4 regions of the Duganella sp. AC917 genome follow, and region 1 is predicted to be linked to each of the others. Evidence: riboswitches for the same ligand, from Rfam matches in the RefSeq annotation. Region 1 holds a riboswitch; each other region holds the start of a gene.
What was found. Region 1 has a riboswitch for cobalamin ahead of ACZ0BA_RS26650 (TonB-dependent receptor domain-containing protein). Riboswitches for the same ligand answer to the same signal wherever they lie in the genome.
Positions count from the first base shown of each region.

Region 2: another riboswitch for cobalamin. It lies ahead of ACZ0BA_RS01595 (TonB-dependent receptor); the one in region 1 lies ahead of ACZ0BA_RS26650 (TonB-dependent receptor domain-containing protein).
Region 3: another riboswitch for cobalamin. It lies ahead of ACZ0BA_RS01170 (MotA/TolQ/ExbB proton channel family protein); the one in region 1 lies ahead of ACZ0BA_RS26650 (TonB-dependent receptor domain-containing protein).
Region 4: another riboswitch for cobalamin. It lies ahead of ACZ0BA_RS07195 (CbtB domain-containing protein); the one in region 1 lies ahead of ACZ0BA_RS26650 (TonB-dependent receptor domain-containing protein).

Region 1 is NZ_OZ409848.1:6,097,457-6,102,355, forward strand. It holds gene ACZ0BA_RS26640 (ABC transporter ATP-binding protein) at 1-377, opposite strand, end outside; gene ACZ0BA_RS26645 (FecCD family ABC transporter permease) at 379-1,401, opposite strand; gene ACZ0BA_RS26650 (TonB-dependent receptor domain-containing protein) at 1,503-3,380, opposite strand; cobalamin riboswitch at 3,478-3,696, opposite strand; gene ACZ0BA_RS26655 (DUF6445 family protein) at 3,813-4,571, shown strand; gene ACZ0BA_RS26660 (histidine phosphatase family protein) at 4,527-4,899, opposite strand, start outside.
Region 2 is NZ_OZ409848.1:348,497-353,395, reverse strand. It holds gene ACZ0BA_RS01595 (TonB-dependent receptor) at 1-2,074, opposite strand, end outside; gene ACZ0BA_RS01590 (hypothetical protein) at 2,073-2,273, shown strand; cobalamin riboswitch at 2,239-2,471, opposite strand; gene ACZ0BA_RS01585 (DUF3606 domain-containing protein) at 2,547-2,726, opposite strand; gene ACZ0BA_RS01580 (hypothetical protein) at 2,897-4,899, shown strand, end outside.
Region 3 is NZ_OZ409848.1:263,575-268,473, reverse strand. It holds gene ACZ0BA_RS01180 (cobaltochelatase subunit CobN) at 1-226, opposite strand, end outside; gene ACZ0BA_RS01175 (DUF2149 domain-containing protein) at 213-554, opposite strand; gene ACZ0BA_RS01170 (MotA/TolQ/ExbB proton channel family protein) at 556-1,152, opposite strand; cobalamin riboswitch at 1,219-1,438, opposite strand; gene cueR (Cu(I)-responsive transcriptional regulator) at 1,482-1,874, opposite strand; gene ACZ0BA_RS01160 (heavy metal translocating P-type ATPase) at 1,871-4,096, opposite strand; gene ACZ0BA_RS01155 (FecR family protein) at 4,179-4,899, opposite strand, start outside.
Region 4 is NZ_OZ409848.1:1,615,646-1,620,544, forward strand. It holds gene ACZ0BA_RS07185 (diguanylate cyclase domain-containing protein) at 12-1,562, opposite strand; gene ACZ0BA_RS07190 (GNAT family N-acetyltransferase) at 1,781-2,302, shown strand; cobalamin riboswitch at 2,380-2,609, shown strand; gene ACZ0BA_RS07195 (CbtB domain-containing protein) at 2,771-2,968, shown strand; gene ACZ0BA_RS07200 (CbtA family protein) at 2,998-3,714, shown strand; gene ACZ0BA_RS07205 ((2Fe-2S) ferredoxin domain-containing protein) at 3,711-4,049, shown strand; gene ACZ0BA_RS07210 (cobaltochelatase subunit CobN) at 4,042-4,899, shown strand, end outside.

The DNA of each region.
Region 1 (4,899 bases):
TCCATGGCCTCCAGCGACTTCATGGCGATGGCCTGGTCCTCGCCACCTTCCCAGTAGCGGTTGTCGTGGTAGGGATGGCGCGCCGATAGCACGGTTTCGATCACCGTGTAGGCAAAAGCGTCGCTGCGGCTCTGCGCCAGGAAGGCGCGCTGGCGCGCCAGTTCGGCCAGCGGCCAGTCGTTCAACGCCCGTCCGCCGATGGCGACATGGCCGCCATCGGTCGGGCGCAGCCCGGCGAGGGTGCGCAGCAGCGTGCTTTTACCGGCGCCGTTGCGGCCGATGACGCTCCAGCATTCGCCGTCGCGGACCATCCAGTTCAGGTCTGCAATCAGCTGGCGCTGGCCGATTTTCAGGGAGAGGTCGTGGGTGCTGATCATATTATTTACGCAGCCGATGCAGCTGGTACAGGAACACGGGCGCACCGATCAAGGCGGTGACCACGCCGACGGGCAGCTGCTGCGGCGCGATGATGGTGCGCGCCAGCGTATCGGCGAGCAGCAGGTAACTACCGCCGGCCAGCGCCGCCGCCGGGATCAGCAAGCGGTGGTCGGGACCGACCGCGAAGCGGCAGGCGTGCGGCACGATCAGGCCAACGAAGCCGATGCTGCCGGCGCTGGTGACGGCGCTGGCGGTCAACAGGCCGGAGGTGAAGAACAGGCCTTTGCGCAAGGCGCCGACGCGGATGCCCAAGGTGGCGGCGGCTTCCGCGTGCAGCGCCATGACGTTCATGGCGCGCGCGTTGCGCAGCGCGAAGAGCAGCGCACCGGCCAGCACCACCCACGGCATCCAGCGCAGGGGCGCCCCGGACAGGTCGCCGATCATCCAGAACACCATCGTGCGCAGGCGGCTCTCCGGCGCGATCGACAGCATCAGGGTGACCAGCGCCATGCAGGCGGACGACAGGATCACGCCGGTCAGCAGCAGCAGGGCGGTGCCGCCTTCGGCCGCCGCGCCGCCGCGCAGGTCGCGCCGGGCCAGCATGTAGAGCATCATCGAGACCACCACCGCGCCGGCGAAGGCCGCCGCGTCGACCATCCACGCGGCGCACATGAACATCAGCGCGGCCAGCGCGCCAACCGAGGCGCCGGAGGATATGCCAAGGACATAAGGATCGGCCAGCGGGTTGCGCAACAGTGCCTGCATCATGACGCCGGCCAGCGACAGCGCCGCGCCGGTGACGAAGGCGGTGATGGCGCGGCTCAGGCGCAGGTCGAGCAGGGTGGCCGACAAGGTGGTGGTCTGGCCGTGCAGCAGATCGTTGACCGCTGCGGGAATGTCGGAAAGGGGAATCGCGACCGAACCGGTCATGCCCGAGAAAACCAGGCTGGCAAACGCGAACAGGGCCAGGCCGGTCAGGGTGACGGCGGCGCGCTGCTGCAGATTGCGTGAGAAAGAATGCATGCACTACTTTCGGAGAGTGGGAAGCACTGGCAGATTACAGTATTACAAGCTTAAGCAAGGCTTAGCGATAACCCCGTAATCCGCCCCACGTGTTTTCGTGTCTATTTATAACCGTAGCGAATACCCGCAAACACCTTCGAACCCGGCGTGTTGTAGTACCGCGCCAGATCGTACTGCTTGTCGCCGATGTTGTTCCAGCGGACCAGCGCCGACCAGTCGCGCGAGAAGGCGTAGGTCGCGTACAGGTTCACCAGACCGTAGCCGCCCAGGCGATTGCTGTTGGCCGCGTCGTCATAACGGTTGCCCGACACTTCCAGCTCAACGCCGGCCTTCAGCGCGCCGATGCCATAGTCGGCGGTCACGTTGCCGTGCTTTTTGGAGCGGCGCTGCAGGCGCTTGCCCGTCGTCTCATCCTTCGGGTCCTGCAGATCGAGGTTGGCGGCGAGGTTGATGCCGGCCAGCTTGGTGGCGGCCGACAACGTGATCCCCTCCAGCGTCGCGCGATTGACGTTGTAAGCGCAGCCGCTTGGATAGCCGGCGCGGCCGAACGGGCATGGGTTGATGTTGACGAGCATGTCCGTCAGGCGGTTGCGATAGTAGCCGGCGCTCAGCGCGTTCACGCCGTCGTCGTAGCGCAGGCCCATTTCGGCGTTGCGGCCTTTCTCCGGTTTGTTGTTTGGATTGCCATACTCCGGGAAGTACAACTCGTTATAGGTCGGCGCGCGGAAGCTGGTGCCGTAGCTGGCGGTGGCGCGCAGCGCCTGCGTGATGTTGTAGCCGTAGCCGAGCGAGCCGGTATTCTGCGAGCCGTAGACCGTGTTGTCGCGGCGGACGCTCGCGCTCAGAAGATTGGCGCCGCGACGGGCGTTGTACGAGGCGGCGAACGAATTGGTATCGCGCTGGCGGTTCAGCACACCGTTGGAGCCATTGCTTTGTACCTTCTCTTCGCGGTGCTCGTACAGCAGTTGCAGCATATCGGCGCCGATCTGGACGTCGTTCTGCCACGTGATGAAGCTTTGCTTGGTCTTGATGCGCGCATAGCCGGCGGCGGTGGCATTGGTGTAGTTTTCGCCTTTGTCCTTGGTCTCCGAGTATTGCAGCAGGCTGTCCCAGACCGGCAGCAGTTGCGCCTTGGCGTAGACGCTGGCGGTGTCGATGACGTTCTTGCTGCGCACGTTGTAGGAGCCGGCACGCAGGGCGTCGTACTGCGAATCGAGTTTGCTATGCATGAACAGCGCGCCGGCCTCGTAGCCCTTGGCCAATTGCAGGCTGAATTGACCGGAGACGTTTTCCTTGTCGTAGCCGTCGTCGTCCGGGTTGTACGAGGTCAGGCCGGGGCGGGAAGTCGAAAAGCCGTCCGACTTTTCCTTGCCGGCGCTGACCGCATAGCCGAAGCTGTGTTCACCGCCGGTGGCGCCCGATACCGTCACGTCGGCTTCGCGCGTCTTGTCGCTGCCATAGCCGGCGAACGCCGTCACCGCCGGTGCGCCCTGGCCCTTTTTGGTGAAGATCTGGATCACGCCGCCGATGGCGTCGGCGCCATACAATGAGCTCAGCGAGCCATAGACGATTTCGATATGGTCGATCGCGGTCAGCGGGATGGCGCTCCAGTTGGCGGCGCCGGTGGTGGACGAGCCGATACGCACGCCGTCGACCAGCACAATGCTTTGATTGCTGTTGGCGCCACGGATGTAGACGTTCGACGAGCTGCCCGCGCCGCCGTTGCGCGTCACTTCGATGCCGCGCTGGCGCTTGAGCAGGTCGACCACGGAGCCGGCGCCGGCTTCGGCGATTTGTTCGGCCTTGATGGTCACGGTGTCGCTGATGATGTCGGCCAGCGGTTGCGGCGTGCGCGTGGCGGTCACCACGACGGTGTCGGCGGGCGCCTCGTCGGCGTAGGCGCCGGTGTACGTGAAGGCGGCGGCCATTGCCAATGCCAGCGAGGTCAGTGCCGCCGGGCGGGAGGTAGTAAAGGACATGATTTATTTTTCTGTTAGAAGCAACCGGCCTACTTCCCCGTGGGCCAGATTGAACGGAAGCGGAAAACCGAGAGCTGCGCGCGCACATCCCGTTCGCCCACTTCCACCTGCTTTGGCCGGTATCCGGGCTGGCAAGTTAGACCATCTCACCTTCCCATGCGGAGCACAGTGGTTGTCAGAGCTGGTTTGTCGCGCGTCGCGCGACACTTGCTTACCGTTGCGGGGGCAGCACACGTGGGCCGCAGGGCGGCTTCGTGTTTCCCGTTTAACTGCGCATCCGGACGGACGCGCGGGCACCAAAGCCGGTCATTATACGGGTTTGGTGGGAGACTTGATAACTAGTGAAAAATAAACCACTGAATTGCCCCTGGCTTTTTTGCTATCATTATCGCCACCTTGGCAGGTGGTTCACCTGCCGTTGCTGGAGTCTCCATGTTCGACCCTCGTCTTGCCCCGCCATCCGCGCCGGTGGTTTTGCGCCCCATGGTCAATCCGCGTCCGGTGGTGACCGTGGTGCCGCTTTTCGACGGCCACCAGTGCGTCATCGTCGATAACTTCATGACGGAACCGGAGACGATGGTGGAATACGCCGCGCTCCAGCGCAGTGAGTTCGTCGACTCTGCCGGTAATTACTATCCCGGACCGGAATTGACGTTGACCGGACGTTTCGTCGCCAGCGTGCAGGAGGCGTTTCTGCTGCATGCGCGCGCGCCGCTCAAGGCGCGCCGGGTGCTCGGCATCACCAGCCGCCTGTCGCTGGTGACGCGGCGTCCGGAGCAGCTGTTGCAGGGCCAGCGCATACCGCACCGCGACTCCTACAATCTGGACGACATGGAGGGTGTCGGAGCGATGGTGCTGTATCTGTTTAAAGACGAGCGGCTAGGCGGCACCAATTTTTTCAAACCCAAGGTTCCGCTACAGGAGATCGACGCAATGCTGCGCGAGTTGAAGCGCAAGGACATGGCGGGGGAGTCGCGGGTGCCGACCGCGCCGGCGACATTTGCGATTGCATCGGACGAGCATTTTGAGAAGGTGCTGACCGTTGCGCCCAAGTTCAACCGGGCGATCTTCTACAACGGAGAGTTGTTCCACTCGGGGCACATCACGGCGCCGGAGCTGATGGTCGACGATCCGACGGTCGGCAGATTAACGGTCAACGCGTTCTTCAAGCTGCGCATGGCCGCGACCTAGGATCAGCGTGGAACCGTAGGCGATATGGTGCGGCGTCCGGGCCGCCTGCAGGGCCATCTCGTGCTGCGCCAGGCCGGCGTCGCAGGCCGATAGCAGCCGCATGGCGCCCGCGTGGCAGATAACGATCGCCTCGCCGTCGGCGCCGAGCTGGCGCTGGAGGTCGGCGTGGAAGGCCGCGATCCGCGCCGCCATCCGCAATACGCTCTCGCCGCCGCCCGGTTGGTAGTTGACCAGATCGGCGGCCCAGGCGTCGACGTCGGCGCGCGGAATGTCATCCCAGCGGCGCATCTCCCAGCCGCCAAAGTGCATTTCCACCAGTCGGGCGTCG
Region 2 (4,899 bases), 5.7 Mb from region 1:
CGGGATGGGTATGGATATCGGCCACCGGCGCCGCCTCGCCGGGCAAACGCGACTCGTAATAGTAATCGATGTCGCTTACCGCGCGATCCAGCAGATTGAGCACCTCCAGCGTGAGCTTAAGGTTGGGCGCCAATTTATACCCCAGCTTCATGTTGACCAGCGTGGAGGATGGCGAACGCACCGAATCATCCTCCACCAGCGCGCGCTGACCGAAGTAGCGCAACCTGACGCCTCCCGACCAGGGACCGGATTCGCCCGACACTCCGACCGACGCCGTGCGGTTGATCGAGCCCGGAATGAAAGTCCCCGCCGGATCGCTGTCGGCGAAGCGCGCGTGCGACCATGCCAGGTTGGCGTCGATGATCCAGTCCTTGGCCGGAGTGTAGAAGTTGGCCAGTTCGATGCCATGGCGGCGGCTTGGGCGTCCCGCCTCTGTGCTGCCCGCGTCGCCAACGAAAATGAGTTCGGAGTCGAGGTCGAGCCGCCATGCGGCGACCGTCGTTTGCAGGCCTGGCACCAGCCCGACCAGACGCAGGCCGACCTCCTTGCCGGTTGCCTTGACCAGCGGCGTCGCGCGTTCGATAGATGCGCCGTCGGCGTCAACCGCCAGGCCGGTTTTAGGATCGACGGTGCCGGTGACGCCACGCGCGTCGTTGCTGTGAAAACCACGTCCCCAGTTCAGATAGACCTCGGCGTTTTTGCCGGGCGTGAAAACGGCGCTGAACTTGGGACTGGTGATGGAGGCGTCGACCTTGCCCGAGTTGGCGGCCGTGTCGCTGTCCACATCGAACGTATAGCGGTCCGACCGCACGCCGGCCACGGTGCGCAGCCACGGCGCCCAGGTGGTGCTGTTGGACAGATACAGCGCTGCGGCGCGCTCCTTGACATCGTCCTCGCGCACAGTCGACAGGCGTTGCCGCCCTTCGCTCAAATACAGCCCGACCGGCGACAAATGATCCTGGCGCAGCTGCAAGCCCACCGCCGTCTCCGAGGCAAAGGGGCCGAGTTTGTGCTGCCACGCGCGCTCGCCGCTCAGGCCCAGAATCTGGCGGCTCTCGGCCTGGTGGAACTGGTCGCCGTGTTCGGGATCGTCAAGCACGTAAGTGAAATTGCTGAACAGGTCCAGGCGCGATTTGATCAGGTAAGCATTGACCTTGCTGTAGCCGTCGGCGTATTGACGCGTCCATTCGGCGGAGGCGCTGTAACGCGAGGTCTCGCCGCCGTCGCTGGGATCAAGCGCGCCATAGCGGCCGATCAAGCCGCTGTCGAGCGCGCGGCGCGGCACCTGGTCGGTCGAATTCCACGACGAGTGCATGCCCATGGCGGTCAGCCTGACGTCGTCGTCGCCGCTGCGTAAGCTGTATGACAGCACACCGTTGACGCGCTTGTAGTCCTCCGGCGTATCCCACGGACCGTCCTGGCCCGCGCGCTCGATCGCATACAGCAGCGTGCCGTCGGCCAGCGGCGTGGAATTCGCCACCAGCACGCGGCTGAAGCGGTTTTGTCCCGCCTCCACGCTCAGCAAACCCTGCTCCATCCGACGGACGTAGTCGAAGGCCGCCGCGCCGGCCGCCGAAAAGTCGCCCTCCTCCGCGTAATACGTGCCCTTCTTGTACTGGATGGTACTCACCAGTTCCGGTATCAGGAAATTCAGGTCGGAGTAGCCCTGGCCGTGCGCATTGGTCGGCAGGTTCACCGGCATGCCCATCACGGAGGTGCGGAAGTCGGTGCCGTGATCGAGATTGAAGCCGCGCGCGAAATACTGGTTGGCTTTACCGTCGCCGGCGTGCTGGGTCACGATCAGGCCCGGCACCGCCTCGAGCAGCTCGCCCGTGCGCAGCAGCGGACGATTCTCCAACTGCTTGGCCGTCACCGTGCCCTGGTTGGCGGAATCCGCGACGCCGAGCGGTATCAGGCTGGCGGACACGCGCACCTGCTGCGGCGTGGCCTGACTGCCATCCGCGCCGTCGTTAGCGGTACTATTTTCGGTGGTATGGGCGAGTGCCGGTACGGCCAACAGCAGCATGGACGGAAGAAGACGCAGCCTCCATGGAGGCCGGGGGATTTTGTTCATGAAGACTTTCGGTCACGATCGCTGGCGATCTTTTTTGTCAGGCGCACATCCCCGTGCACCATTAAAAAAAGAAGCAGCAGCCGTCAACGACAGTCAGGCGAAATGGCGCGCCGGCGCACTGCGCCGATCCCGCATCTCCGCAAAACACGACACCTCCCGGCCGCTTGCTTCCATCCGCCTTGGCCGGTATCCGGGCTAACAGGTCGAATCGCCCCGCCTTCCCATGCTGAACGCACAGTGGACTAAAGAGACGACCGGCCGCGCATCCAATGGAAGCGCGGCGCCTGTTTTACCGTTGCGGGGACAGCACACGTTTGCCGCTGGCGTGCCAGCGCGTGTTTCCCGTTTAACTGCGGCCAGTAGGCTGGCCGCAAGCACCAAAACCGCGCCATGATACGACGGACTGGCAATGATGGCAACTTGGGACGGCGTATGCAGGAGGCGATCCCGCCCGCGCGAGGGTCACACCGGATTAGTCACTGGCCAGCTTTTCGCGAACCGCCTTGGCGCTCGGCCCGACCTCTTTCACCAGCTGCGCGAGGCGATCTTTGGTCACCCCCAGCTCCTTGGTCCAATACGTCACTTCATGCTGCTCGTTGACATTGATCCGCGCGCGGTCCTGCTGTCCTGCATTTTTCAGATCGTCGCTCATGACTTCCTCCCGAGTAATTAAGTGTGTGGAACAATGACATAGGGAGGCAATCCCGACTGTTATATACCGCACGTCCGGACCCAGCAACGCATCGGCAAAACCATGTCCACTCTTTCATTTAATGCAACAAAATGTTAGCATCCGGAACTATTTATTTGCGGCAGTTTTATATGTTAGATTTTTCACGCGTTCTCGCGGTTGCCGCATTGGCGCTGTGCACCCTTCCCGCCCACGGCGCCGATATCGACGGACTGCTGCGCGCCCGCTGGGTACAGGCGGAAACGCAGCACTTCCGCCTGGTCACCGACGTGGATGCCGACACCGCGCGCCTGATGGTCAACGACCTCGAGCACATGCGCCACTTCAGCTTGCGGGCATTGGGCATCGAGGCGCTCGACACCGTAGGCCCGCTGACGGTACTGGCCATTGGCAACGGCAATCTGTTCGATAAGCTCGGCCTGCCGGAAACCTATGGTGGCGTGTTTTCTTATACGCTGCGCGGTTTCGCGGCCATCGCCAACGTCAAGGGTTACGTCGGCGACAGCGATACTCCGACCTTCGCGCGCAACGTCCTGCTGCACGAATACCATCACTTCCTGATCCGCATGACGGAGCGGACAGTGGCCTATCCAATGTGGTGCGACGAGGGTCTGGCGGAGTATTTTTCGACACTCCGGTACAACAACAAAACGGTCAGCGTTGGCGATATCGACGAGCAGTCCGGCCGTATCGAAGGTTTGTTCAGCCCCAGCGGCGGCATCAGCATCGACAGCGCGACACTGTTCAACACGACCAAGCTCGATTACCTCAAGACCACCAGGACCAACAAGATGGAGCTCAACGCGTTTTATGCGCGGGCCGGCTTCGTGATCCACTATTTCAATTCTTCGCCGGAACTGCGGGCCCAGTTGGCGCACTATCTGCGCCTGTACAACCTGGGCATCGGCCAGGACCGCGCCGCCCAGCTTGCTTTCAAGCGCAGCTATGACGAACTGGACAAAGAGATCGCCAGGTATTTGCTCAAACGCTTGAGTGTGCGGGTGTTCACGGCCACCGATGGACCGTTCAAGTTCCCGCCCGTGGAAATCCGGGTCCAGACGCTGGACCAGCCGCGCGTCACGGCCGCGCTTGCCGCCGTGCTCACCCGCGTGACGCTGCCGGGCGATGCCATCGAGGCGGTGGTGGCGCGGAATCTGCAGGACAATCCCGACAGCGCCCAAGCCCATATCGACCGGCTGCGCTTCTCGCCCAAGGGATACAACGTGGCGACGGTGCGCGCGCTCAGCGAGCGCTTCCCGGGCAACGCCCAGCTGCTGGAGATGCTGGGCGACGCCATACTCAACCACGCCGAAGCGTTGCGCGCGACCGGCCTGCCGGGATGGCAGGCGCAGATGGTCATGGCGCGCGATCAATTCCGCTTGGCTGCCAAAGCCGATCCAAGCTATGCGGCGAGTTACCGTGGCCTTGGCAGGGTGTACCTGAGCCTCCCGGACGGCGAAGCGCTCGACGACGGCATCACCGGCTTCGACACCGCGTCGGTTTTCCAGCGCTCGCCCGCGATGTTCCGTGGCCTGGCCACGCTGGCCTTGCGCGCCAGGGACACGGACCAGGCGCTGGTGGCGCTGCGCCACGCGGTCACCTTCAGCAACCCGGACAGCTACAGCGAGGACGCGCTCATGCTCGACAATCTTGAGCTGCTCAACGACGTGCGCAACGCCGGGCCGGCGCCCACTGCGGACGGGCTGGCGTACAAAAGCGGCACGCACTATGTCGGCCCGGTGAACGGCCTGAAGCCGGAAGGCGTGGGGAGGATGGAGCGCATCACCGGCAGCTATTTCGAAGGCACATTCCGCGACGGCCTGCCGCTCGAAGGCAAGCTGGTGAGCGCGCGCGGCGGCGAATACGAAGGTCGGTTCAGCGCAGGCATCGCAAGCGGAGAAGGCGCGCTGCGCTACCCGAAAGGAGCGCCCGCAACCAGCTATGCGGGCGGCGTCGCGCTGGGCAAACCCGCCGGACGCGGTGTTCTGACTGGCCCGGACGGCCGCTACGAGGGCGACTTTTTGAACGGGTTACCGCATGGCGAAGGCAGCTTCACGCCGGCGGCCAAGCCTGCGGCCATACGCGGCAAATGGCTGTACGGCCGCTATGTGTGGCAGGCCGCCGACGGCGAGGT
Region 3 (4,899 bases), 5.8 Mb from region 1:
CCTGCGTCATGCCGCTGTTGGGGATGATGCGGATAACGACGTTGAGCGCCTTGAGCTCCGCCTGCAAACCGCGCACGGCCAGCACCGCCGGGCGCGACTCGACGTCGCCCAGCATCAGCGCCAAGGTGCGCGGCGCCTGCGCCGAATGCACGTAGCCGACGATGAAAAAGGATATCAACAGCAGCAATACGACTTCCAGGGTGCCAAAGCGCTTACTCCGGAACATAAACAACCTTCCCGTCCGGCAGTTGGTAGGCGGTGCCCAGGCGCTTGCCGGAGCCGGACAATGGCTTGTCGCTGACGCGGCTCACCGTAATCTCGGCGCCCTTCTTGGTCAGCACTTCAACCCGGCCGTCCGCGCTCTTCTTGGCGATGGTGACTTCCGAATTCGGGTCCAGCAGGTCCATCATGTTCCAGGCCGAGAACAGCGCCAGCATCATGGCGACGATGAAGACGATGCTAGCGTCGAACAGGTTGGCGACGCCGGCCAGCGGGTCCTCGGTGTGCTCGCCGATGCGGCTGTAGCGGTGGCGGTTCATAAAGCGCATTGCCATATCAAGCCTCCACGCGGGTAAGATGCGGCTTGTGCGCGTGCGTCGCCAGCAAGCTTTCGGCGGCGTAGGCGATGTCGGTCAGGTCGCTGCGCAGCCAGTGCTCACGCACCAGGCTCAGAAGATAGGCGCACACGCTGCACGCCAGGCCGACCACGGTGGCGGTGAAGGCGGTGGTCATCGATTCGGCCATCTTCGGTAGATTGCCCTGCGCCAGACCGGCCAGCGAGATCCCCATCGGGATCAAGGTGCCCATCAGGCCGAGCGCGGGGCCGACCCGCACCACGAAGCGCACGCCGTCCAAGCGGCGCACGCCGGCGGCGTCGGCGCGCTGCACGACGCGTTCGAGGCGCGCATCGAGTCCGGGCTCGCCTTCCTGCGCGGTCAGCGCGGCGGCCATGTCGTGACGGGCGGTGGCGACCAGCATGCGCACGCCGCGCCGGCGCTCTATCCATTCGGCGCCGAAGGTGCCGAAGCACACCAGCATGTACAACGTGAGCGCGGCGATCCCCAGCAGCACGGGCAGATACAGCACATTGGAAATGGAATACAGCAGCGTCTCGATCGAGCGGATGGCCGCGTCGGCAGGCAGGTTAGGCATTGAAATGATCCAGCGACAGAAGCAAGCCACTCACCTCCCCGTGAGCAGCTTGAAAGGAAGCGCCTGGGCGCTTCCACCTCTTTGGCCGGTATCCGGGCTCGCAAGCAAATCCACCTGACCTTCCCATGCAAAAGCACAGTGGCACAGCGAGGCGGATAGTCGTCGGCGACGACGCTTGTTTACCGTTGCGGGGGCAGCACATGTTGGCTGGCTGGGCCAGCGCCATGTTTCCCGTTTAACTGCGCATCCAGACGGACGCGCGAGCACCAAAACCCGGCGATTATACGTGGTTCCGCCGCCGCCGGGCAGATCGGCCGGCGACACAGGGCTTACTTCGGATCGGCGAGACTTTGAAGGATGGGGCAATCGGGCCTGTCGTTGCCTTTGCAGCACTGCGCCAGGGTTTGCAGCGTATCGCGCATTTCCGTCAGTTCGGCGATACGCTGGTTCAGCTCATCGACATGGCCAAGCGCGATCGTTTTGACATCGGCGCTGGCGCGCTGCTTGTTCTGCCACAGCGACAGCAGGTCGCGGATCTGGTCAAGCGAAAAGCCGAGCGTGCGTGCGCGCTTGACGAAGCGCAGCGCGTGCAGGTCGTTGTCGCTGTAGATGCGGTAGCCCGATTCGCTGCGCCGCCCCGGCGGAATCAGCGCGATGCTCTCGTAGTAGCGGATCATCTTGGCCGAGACGCCGGAGGCGCTGGCCGCTTGCCCGATATTCATGGCTTCCCTCCTGCACTAGGGGCCTGCGGCTTCCACCGGCGCAGCAGCAGCGCGTTGCTGATCACGCTGACGGAACTGAGCGCCATCGCCGCCCCCGCGACCATGGGGTTGAGCAGGCCAAAGGCGGCCAGCGGAATGCCAACCAGGTTATAGATAAATGCCCAAAACAGATTCTGGCGGATCTTGCTGTAGCTGCGACGCGAGATCGAGATGGCGGCGGCCACCAGCGCCGGGTCGCCGCGCATCAGCGTGACGCCGGCGGCGTGCATGGCGACGTCGGTGCCGCTGGACATGGCGATGCCGACATCGGCGGCGGCCAGCGCCGGCGCGTCGTTGATGCCGTCGCCGACCATCGCGATGCATTTGTCCGACTGCTTCATGGCGCCGATGGCGGCGGCTTTATCGGCCGGCAGCATGTTGGCGACCACCCTGCCGATGCCGAGCGCCGCGCCGACGTGAACGGCGCTGCCCTGATTGTCCCCGGTCAGCAGCACGGTCTCGATGTTCAACGCATGCAGCGCTTCGATGGCGGCACGGGCGTTTGATTTGACACGGTCGCCAAAGGCCAGCAAGCCAAGCAAGCGCGCAGGTTGCGTAGACTGCTCGGCAAGCCACGACACGGTCAGGCCTTGTTGTTCCAGTTCGGCGGCGCGCGCAGCGAGCGTGGTGAGCGCGACACCCTGCTCTTGCATCAAGCGCGTGCTGCCGAGGATCAGCCGCATGCCATCGACCATCGCGGCGACACCGCGTCCGGGCAAGGCCGTGATGTCGGCGCCGACCAGCGCGCCGGCCGATCCGTCCCCGGCGGCCTGCTGCACCGCGCGGGCCAGCGCATGCTCGCTGCCACGTTGTACGGCCGCCGCCAGTTGAAGCAGGCGCGCCTTGTCGACGGCCCCTGGCGCCGGCTCGCACGCTGTTAGCGACGGCTTGCCTTCCGTGAGCGTGCCGGTTTTATCGAAGGCCACCGTGGTGATGCGGTGCGCCAGTTCCAGCGCCTCCGCATCCTTGATCAAAATGCCGTAACGCGCCGCCACGCCGGTGCCGGCCATGATGGCGGCCGGCGTCGCCAGTCCCAGCGCGCACGGACAGGCGATCACCAGCACCGCCACCGCGTTGATGATGGCCGTCTCGCCATCGCCTGACGCCAGCCACCAGCCCACCAATGTCAACAGCGCCAGCACCAGCACCACAGGCACGAATACCGCGCTGACGCGGTCCACCAGATGCTGCACCGGCGCCTTGGCCGCCTGGGCGTCCTCCACCAGGCGGATGATGCGCGCCAGCGTGCTCTCGGCGCCAACCGCCGTCACGCGCACCAGCAGCATGCCCTCGCCGTTGATCGCGCCCCCGGTCACCCGCTCGCCCACGTGGCGCGCCACCGGCAGGCTTTCGCCGGTGATCAGCGCTTCGTCCACGTGGCTGGCGCCCTCCACCACCACGCCGTCGACGGCGATGCGTTCGCCCGGCCGCACCACCACCATGTCGCCGGGTAGCACCTGGCCGATCGGCACCTCGACATCCTGGTCGCCGCGACGCACGCGCGCGGATTCCGGCCGCAGCACCTGCAGCGCGCGGATCGCGGACGTGGTCTGACGTTTGGCGCGCGCTTCCAGCCATTTGCCCAGCAATACCAGGGTGATAACGACGGCGGACGCCTCGAAGTACAGGTGCGGCGTAGCCGACGTGGCGGTCAGCAGCTGGTACACGCTCAGACCATAGGCGGCGCTGGTGCCGATCGCCACCAGCAGATCCATATTGCCGCTGCGGGCGCGCGCGGCCAGCCAGCCGGCCCGATAGAAACGCGCGCCGAGCCAGAACTGCACCGGCGTCGCCAGTAGAAATTGAAGGCGGCCGTCGAGCATCCAGTGGACGCCGGCCAGCTCGAGCAGCATCGGCAGGATCAGCGGCAGCGACAGCATCGCCGCCAACAGCACGGCGTAGCCGCTGGCGCCAGGGGCGATCACCGCCGGGGCGACGGGGGCGAAAGTCGCCGGCGCGGGCGTAGCCTGGTAGCCGGCCTTGTCGATCGCCTGTCGCAGCACGTCGAAGTCGATCGGCAGCGCCGATTCCACGCGCGCCATCTCGGTCGCCAGATTGACGCTGACCTGTTTGACGCCATCGACGCCGGCGAGCACGCGCTCGACGCGTCCGACGCAGGATGCGCAGCTCATGCCTTCGATCTTGATCGATTGCAATACGGGTTTTTCAGGGACAGTGCTCATTATGGGAACTCGAAGTAACAGCGAATGCCGATAGCTTCAAGTATCCCACGATTGGAAGGTCAAGCGTTTTTTCGCAGGCGGATCAGCGGACTTCGCAGTCAACCGCTGCCGCTTTGGGCGCGGCGCTGCCCGCAGTAGAGGTGGTCGTGCTGCTGGTGAACGCAGGCGGGGGCGCGAACTTCAATCCCGGGTTGTTCGGCACGGTCACCGGCGGCATCGTATTATTTCGCGTGTAGCCGAACTGGCCCGCGCTGAAGTTCAGCGAACCGCCCGTGTTGGTGACGTTGATCATGCCGTCGATAACATGCACATACAAGCCGGGCGGCAGCGTGGCGCTCGTCGGCGCCGCCGGACCCTGCGCCAGCATCAACGGCTTCAACGGCGCTGTCAGTGGATCCAGCGACGCGGTACTGGCCATCAGATAGGCTTCGCGCGCGGCAGCGGCCACGGCAACTTCCTCGGCTGACGGCTCGACCAGATCGGCGATGAAGGTGGTGCCGCGGATGCCGATGGTGGCGCTCGGCGTCTTCATCGAGAACTTTTCCTTGTTGCGCTTGCCCAGCAGGCCGGTGACCGAGCGCAATCCTCCTTTGACCAGGCTGAACGATGCCTGGTCACCGTCGGGCTTGCCGGCGTCGAAGGCGAAATTCTCGACCTTGAACGTGGTGCCAGGCTTGAGCGTGATCTCGCTGTTGTCGATGAACTTGACCAGCGCATAAGTGTTCTTTTCCGTCACCAGCGTGTCGCCGCTTTCCACTTCCGATCGCAGCGACAGGACGCGCACGCCGCCGTCGGATTTTTTG
Region 4 (4,899 bases), 4.5 Mb from region 1:
GACGCCCGGCTTCAGTCGATGGTGACGGCGCGCGCCTTTTTGCGCTGCGCCTTGCACTTGTACATGGCATCGTCGGCGAGCGCGATCAAGCCGTCGGCGGTGCTGGCCGACTGCGGATACATGGCCACGCCGATGCTGGCGGCGGCCAGCAGTTCATGCCCGTCTATCGCGTAGGGCATGGCCAGGCGGTGCGAGAGTTTTTCGACGACGCCGGCCGCGTCGTCCTCGCCGCTGGCGACCAGCACCACCGCGAATTCGTCGCCCCCCAGCCGTGCCGCCATGTCGGATTTACGCAGTTCGGCGCGCAGGCGGCCGGCGGCGTCTTTCAATAGCTCGTCGCCGGCGCCGTGGCCGTAGGTGTCGTTGATGAATTTGAAGTTGTCCAGATCCAGATACAGCACCGCCATCGATTCCTGATTGCGCTCGCTGAGATTCAGCTGGCGCGCCAGGAACTCGGTGAACATGGCGCGGTTGGCCAGGCCGGTCAGCGGGTCGTGCGTGGCCTGGTGCTTGGCCAGCGCGTGCATTCTGGAGGCCTTGACCAGCGCCTGTCCGACCTCGTTCGCCTCGCGCAGGCCGTAGGTGGCCGGCTCGATGCTGTCGCCGGCGCCCAGCGCGAGCGCCGGCGCCACCAGGTCGCGGATCGAGCGGCTGATGCGGTTGCCGATGTGCCAGGCGAACAGCAGGCCACCGCCCAGCAGGAGGACGGTCGACAGCACAAGCGTCCACAGTTTGCTGAGCAGCTGGGCATTCAACACCTCGATGGGGATACCGATGGCCACTGTCCATTGCGAATTGCTGGCTTTGGCCAGCACGGCCAAGATAGGCTTGCCGTCAAGTGTTTTGGTTTCGAAAACGCCTTCCGCCTGCTCCTGCAGCCGTTCCAGCACCTCGGGAATCGCTTGCTGTCCGACGTAGCGCTGCATGTCGCTGGTGCGCGCGACCACCGTGCCCGCGTTATCGAGGATGGTGGTGATCCAGTGTTCGGGATATTGCTGCTGTTTGAGGATGGTGCCGAAGCGCTCCACCGTCACCACCGCGCTGAGCGCGTGGAAGCCGGTGGTTTTTCTGGTGACCGGGATGCCCACCGAGACGATATAACGCTTGGAGACGGGGCCCATGAACACGCGCGAAATAGCGGTGGTGTCGTTGTCCTGCATATAGGTGAACAAGCGGTCGATGCTGGCGCTGGGCAGCGCGCTGCCATAGGGCTTGAAGGTGTTGATCAGTTGCTGCCCCGTGCCGTCTTCGAGCACGATGGTGAAAATATCCTGGTTGGCGCAAATGGCGCGCGCCTGCTCGTAAAATGGTTTGAGGTCGTCGCCGATCAGGCTGGGGGAGGTGGCGAGTGCCTTCAGCGTCGATTCGATGACGGCAAATTCCTTATCGATCGACATCGCGTTGGCGTGGGCGGCCGTCATGGCGCTGCGGATGAAGGCGGCGCGCGCAAGCTCGTAGTCGGAGGCGATCATCCTGACGACCATCAGCGACGCCGGAACGATGCACGCAACCACCAGCCAGATCAGCCTGGTTCGAATAGAAGGCGCATGAGCTAATTTCATGATTGATGCTACCTCGCTGTCATTATTTTTAGTGAGGCGCGATTTCCCTCTTTTCGTAATATTGCAATATGGAAAGTGCATCGGTAAGCCAGTCTATCCCTTTGTTTTTATTTTCTGTACGAAAATGTTTAGATGGCAGGGAAGGGCCTTGGAGGGCTTGAGATTTATCGTCTATCATGTTGACCAGTCTCAAACCAAGCCATTATTTCGGAGCCTCAATGCAACTCGTCAGCTGTACCGAAGAGCGCCATGCGCCCGCCATTCTCGCCATCTTCAACGACGCGATCGCCAACTCGACCGCGCTCTACGAGTATCATCCGCGCACGATGGAAACCATGAAGAACTGGTTCGCGGCCAAGCGTGCCGGCGGCTATCCGGTCATCGGGCTGGAGGATGCGGCCGGCGAGCTGCTGGGATTCGCCAGCTACGGCGCGTTTCGCGGCTTTCCGGCAAATAAATACTCGGTCGAGCATTCGATCTACGTGCGGGGCGACCAGCGCGGCAAGGGGCTGGGACGCACGTTGCTAAGCGCCATCGTCGACGCCGCCCGCGAGGCGGACCTGCACATCCTGGTCGGCGGTATCGACGCCGCCAACGCCGCCAGCATCGCCTTGCACGAGCAGCTAGGATTCGTGCACGCAGGCACTATTCGCCATGCAGCGTTCAAGTTCGACCGCTGGCTGGACCTGGCGTTTTATCAGCTAATGCTGAGCACTCCGGCGCATCCGGTCGACGGCTGATGCCTGCGTCGCTTTGGCGGCCAGCCGCGCACGATGGCATGATCGTCTTGCAATTCCGCAGTCGCAGACCTATACTGCGCCGGTAGTCAGCTTCTGGTATCTGCAAATGATCGTTTGCAGATTTAAATGGGAAGCCGGTGCGTCGTTCCACGGGAACGGCAATGCCGGCGCTGCCCCCGCAACGGTAAGCGAGGTCAAGGATTTGTACGATGCCACTGTGCGATTGCATGGGAAGGCGCAAATCCAGGCGTGTCCGCACGGACGCCCACTCGCCAGCCCGGAAACCAGCCAGTAGCGGTAAACACGTTTGTATTGCGGAGGGCGATACGGGTGGAGAACTGTCATGGTTTGATCCGCGCATCTTTCGTTCCGGTTCTTCCCTGGCGCCGCATTCGTCTCTCCCCTGGTTCATCTCCCGATACGAGCTTCCCGACCCCGTGGTCGTCGCTGCTTTTCGGAGAAACCAATATGTCCATCAACACCCATTACGCCGGCCGGATCGATGCGCATGCCCGTCCCGTCGCCCTGAAAGACAGGCTGGTTGCCGCTTTGATGGCTGCGAGCCTTGGCGCCGTGCTGCTGTTCGGCGCCGGTTTCGCATCGATGGAAGCGCTGCACAACGCCGCCCACGACAGCCGCCATTCGGCGGGCTTCCCGTGTCATTGAGCCGTACCGGGGCCGGCGCGGGCACCGGCATGTTCAATCGCATAGTGCGCACGGCGGCGGCAGCCGGCCTGCTGGCCGGGTTGATGCTGACCGGCGTGCAGCACTTGCAGGTGACGCGCATTATCGCGCAGGCCGAGGTGCTGGAATCGGCGGGCGAGGCGGCGCCGGAGGTGCATGCGCATGCCGACGGCGCGCAGCACCCGCACGAAGCCGCGCATGATGGACCCCATGAACATGGCGGCTGGCAGCCGGCGGATGGCGCCGAGCGGACGCTTTACACGGCGTTGGCCGACGTCAGCATGGCGGTCGGCTATGGCTTGCTGCTGGCGGCTGCCATCGGGCTGCGTGGACGGCTGGTCGATTGGCGATCGGGCCTGTTGTGGGGCGCCGCCGGTTACGCGGTGTTCTTCCTGGCGCCGTCGATTGGATTGCCGCCGGAGCTGCCCGGCACGGCCGCCGCGCCGGTCGCCGCCCGCCAGGGCTGGTGGATCGCCACCGCGATGTCGACCGCCACCGCGCTGGCGCTGCTGGCCTTCGGCCGCCATTGGGCGCTCAAGTTGGCGGCCATCGCGCTGCTGGTGCTGCCGCATTTAGTGGGCGCGCCACAGCCGCTGGTCCATGCCAGCGTCGCTCCCGAGCATTTGCAGCGTTCCTTCGTCTATGCCACCGCGCTCGCCAATGGCGTGTTCTGGGTGGCGCTTGGCGCGCTGACAGGCTTCTTCCATCAGCGCTTCGCTAATCGATGAGAACCCATCACCGTCATATTTTCATGTGCGTCGGTCCGCGTTGCGCTCCCGTCGAGGGACGCGCGCAGGCCGTGTTCGAGCGCATGGGCGAAATGATCGATGCCCATCCGGAGCTTGCCGTCAAGCGCACGCGCACCCATTGCATGGTGGCCTGCCGCTACGAAGGGCCGGTGATGGTGGTCTATCCGGAAGGCGTCTGGTACCAGCGCGTGAACGAAGCCAACGCGGAACGCATCGTCAGCGAGCACCTGATCGGCGGTCGCGAAGTGGCCGACCTGATATTCCACCGCCTTGGCGAAGGCGACACCTGCGCACCGGAACCAAAAGATGATTGAACCGACATCCGGCCCGGCGCTTCTGGCACTGCTGACGCATGCTTCCAACGATTTGACGGTGCTGCACCAGGCCCGCGCGCAACTGCCTGCGGGCTTCGGCGGCGTGGCAGGCGTGAACCTTCAGTCGCTCGATGCCGAGACCTCGATGACGGCGTTGCTGGAGCGGGACTTGCGCTCGGCTCGGGTGATTATCGTGCGCGTGCTTGGCCGGCTTGGCGGCGTGCCGGGATTTACGGAGCTGGTGGATTACGCACGTCGCCATGGTCGGCATTTGATCGTGGTCAGCGGCACCGGCGAGCCCGATCCGGAGCTGGCCGCCGTGTCGGCGGTGTCGGCGGACGTGCTGCAGATGACATTGAAGTACTTCCAGGCCGGCGGTAGCGCAAATCTGGCGCAGTTGCTGCGCTATTTGTCGGATCACTTGTTATTGACGGGCTTCGGCTTCGAGTCGGCGCACCCGCTGCCGGAACACGGCATTTATCACCCCGACCTGGCGCCCGGCGCTGGCCTGGCGGATTGGCTGGCGCTGCGCGATCCGGCGCGCCCAAGCGCGGGCATCGTGTTTTACCGCGCCCACTGGATGAGCGGGAACACGCGCTTCGTCGATGCGATGCTGACCGCGCTGGAGGCGCGCGGCATGAATGTGCTGCCGGTGTTTACTTCTTCCCTGCGCGCCGGAGCCGGCGACGATGGCGGCTTGCCCAGCGCTCTGCGCTACCTGGCCGATGCCACGGGCGCGCACGTCGATGTGCTGATCAACACCACCTCGTTCGCGATGGGCGAGATCACGCCGGGCGGCCCTACACCCGCCGGATGGTCGGTCGGCGTGCTGGAGAAGCTCGACGTGCCG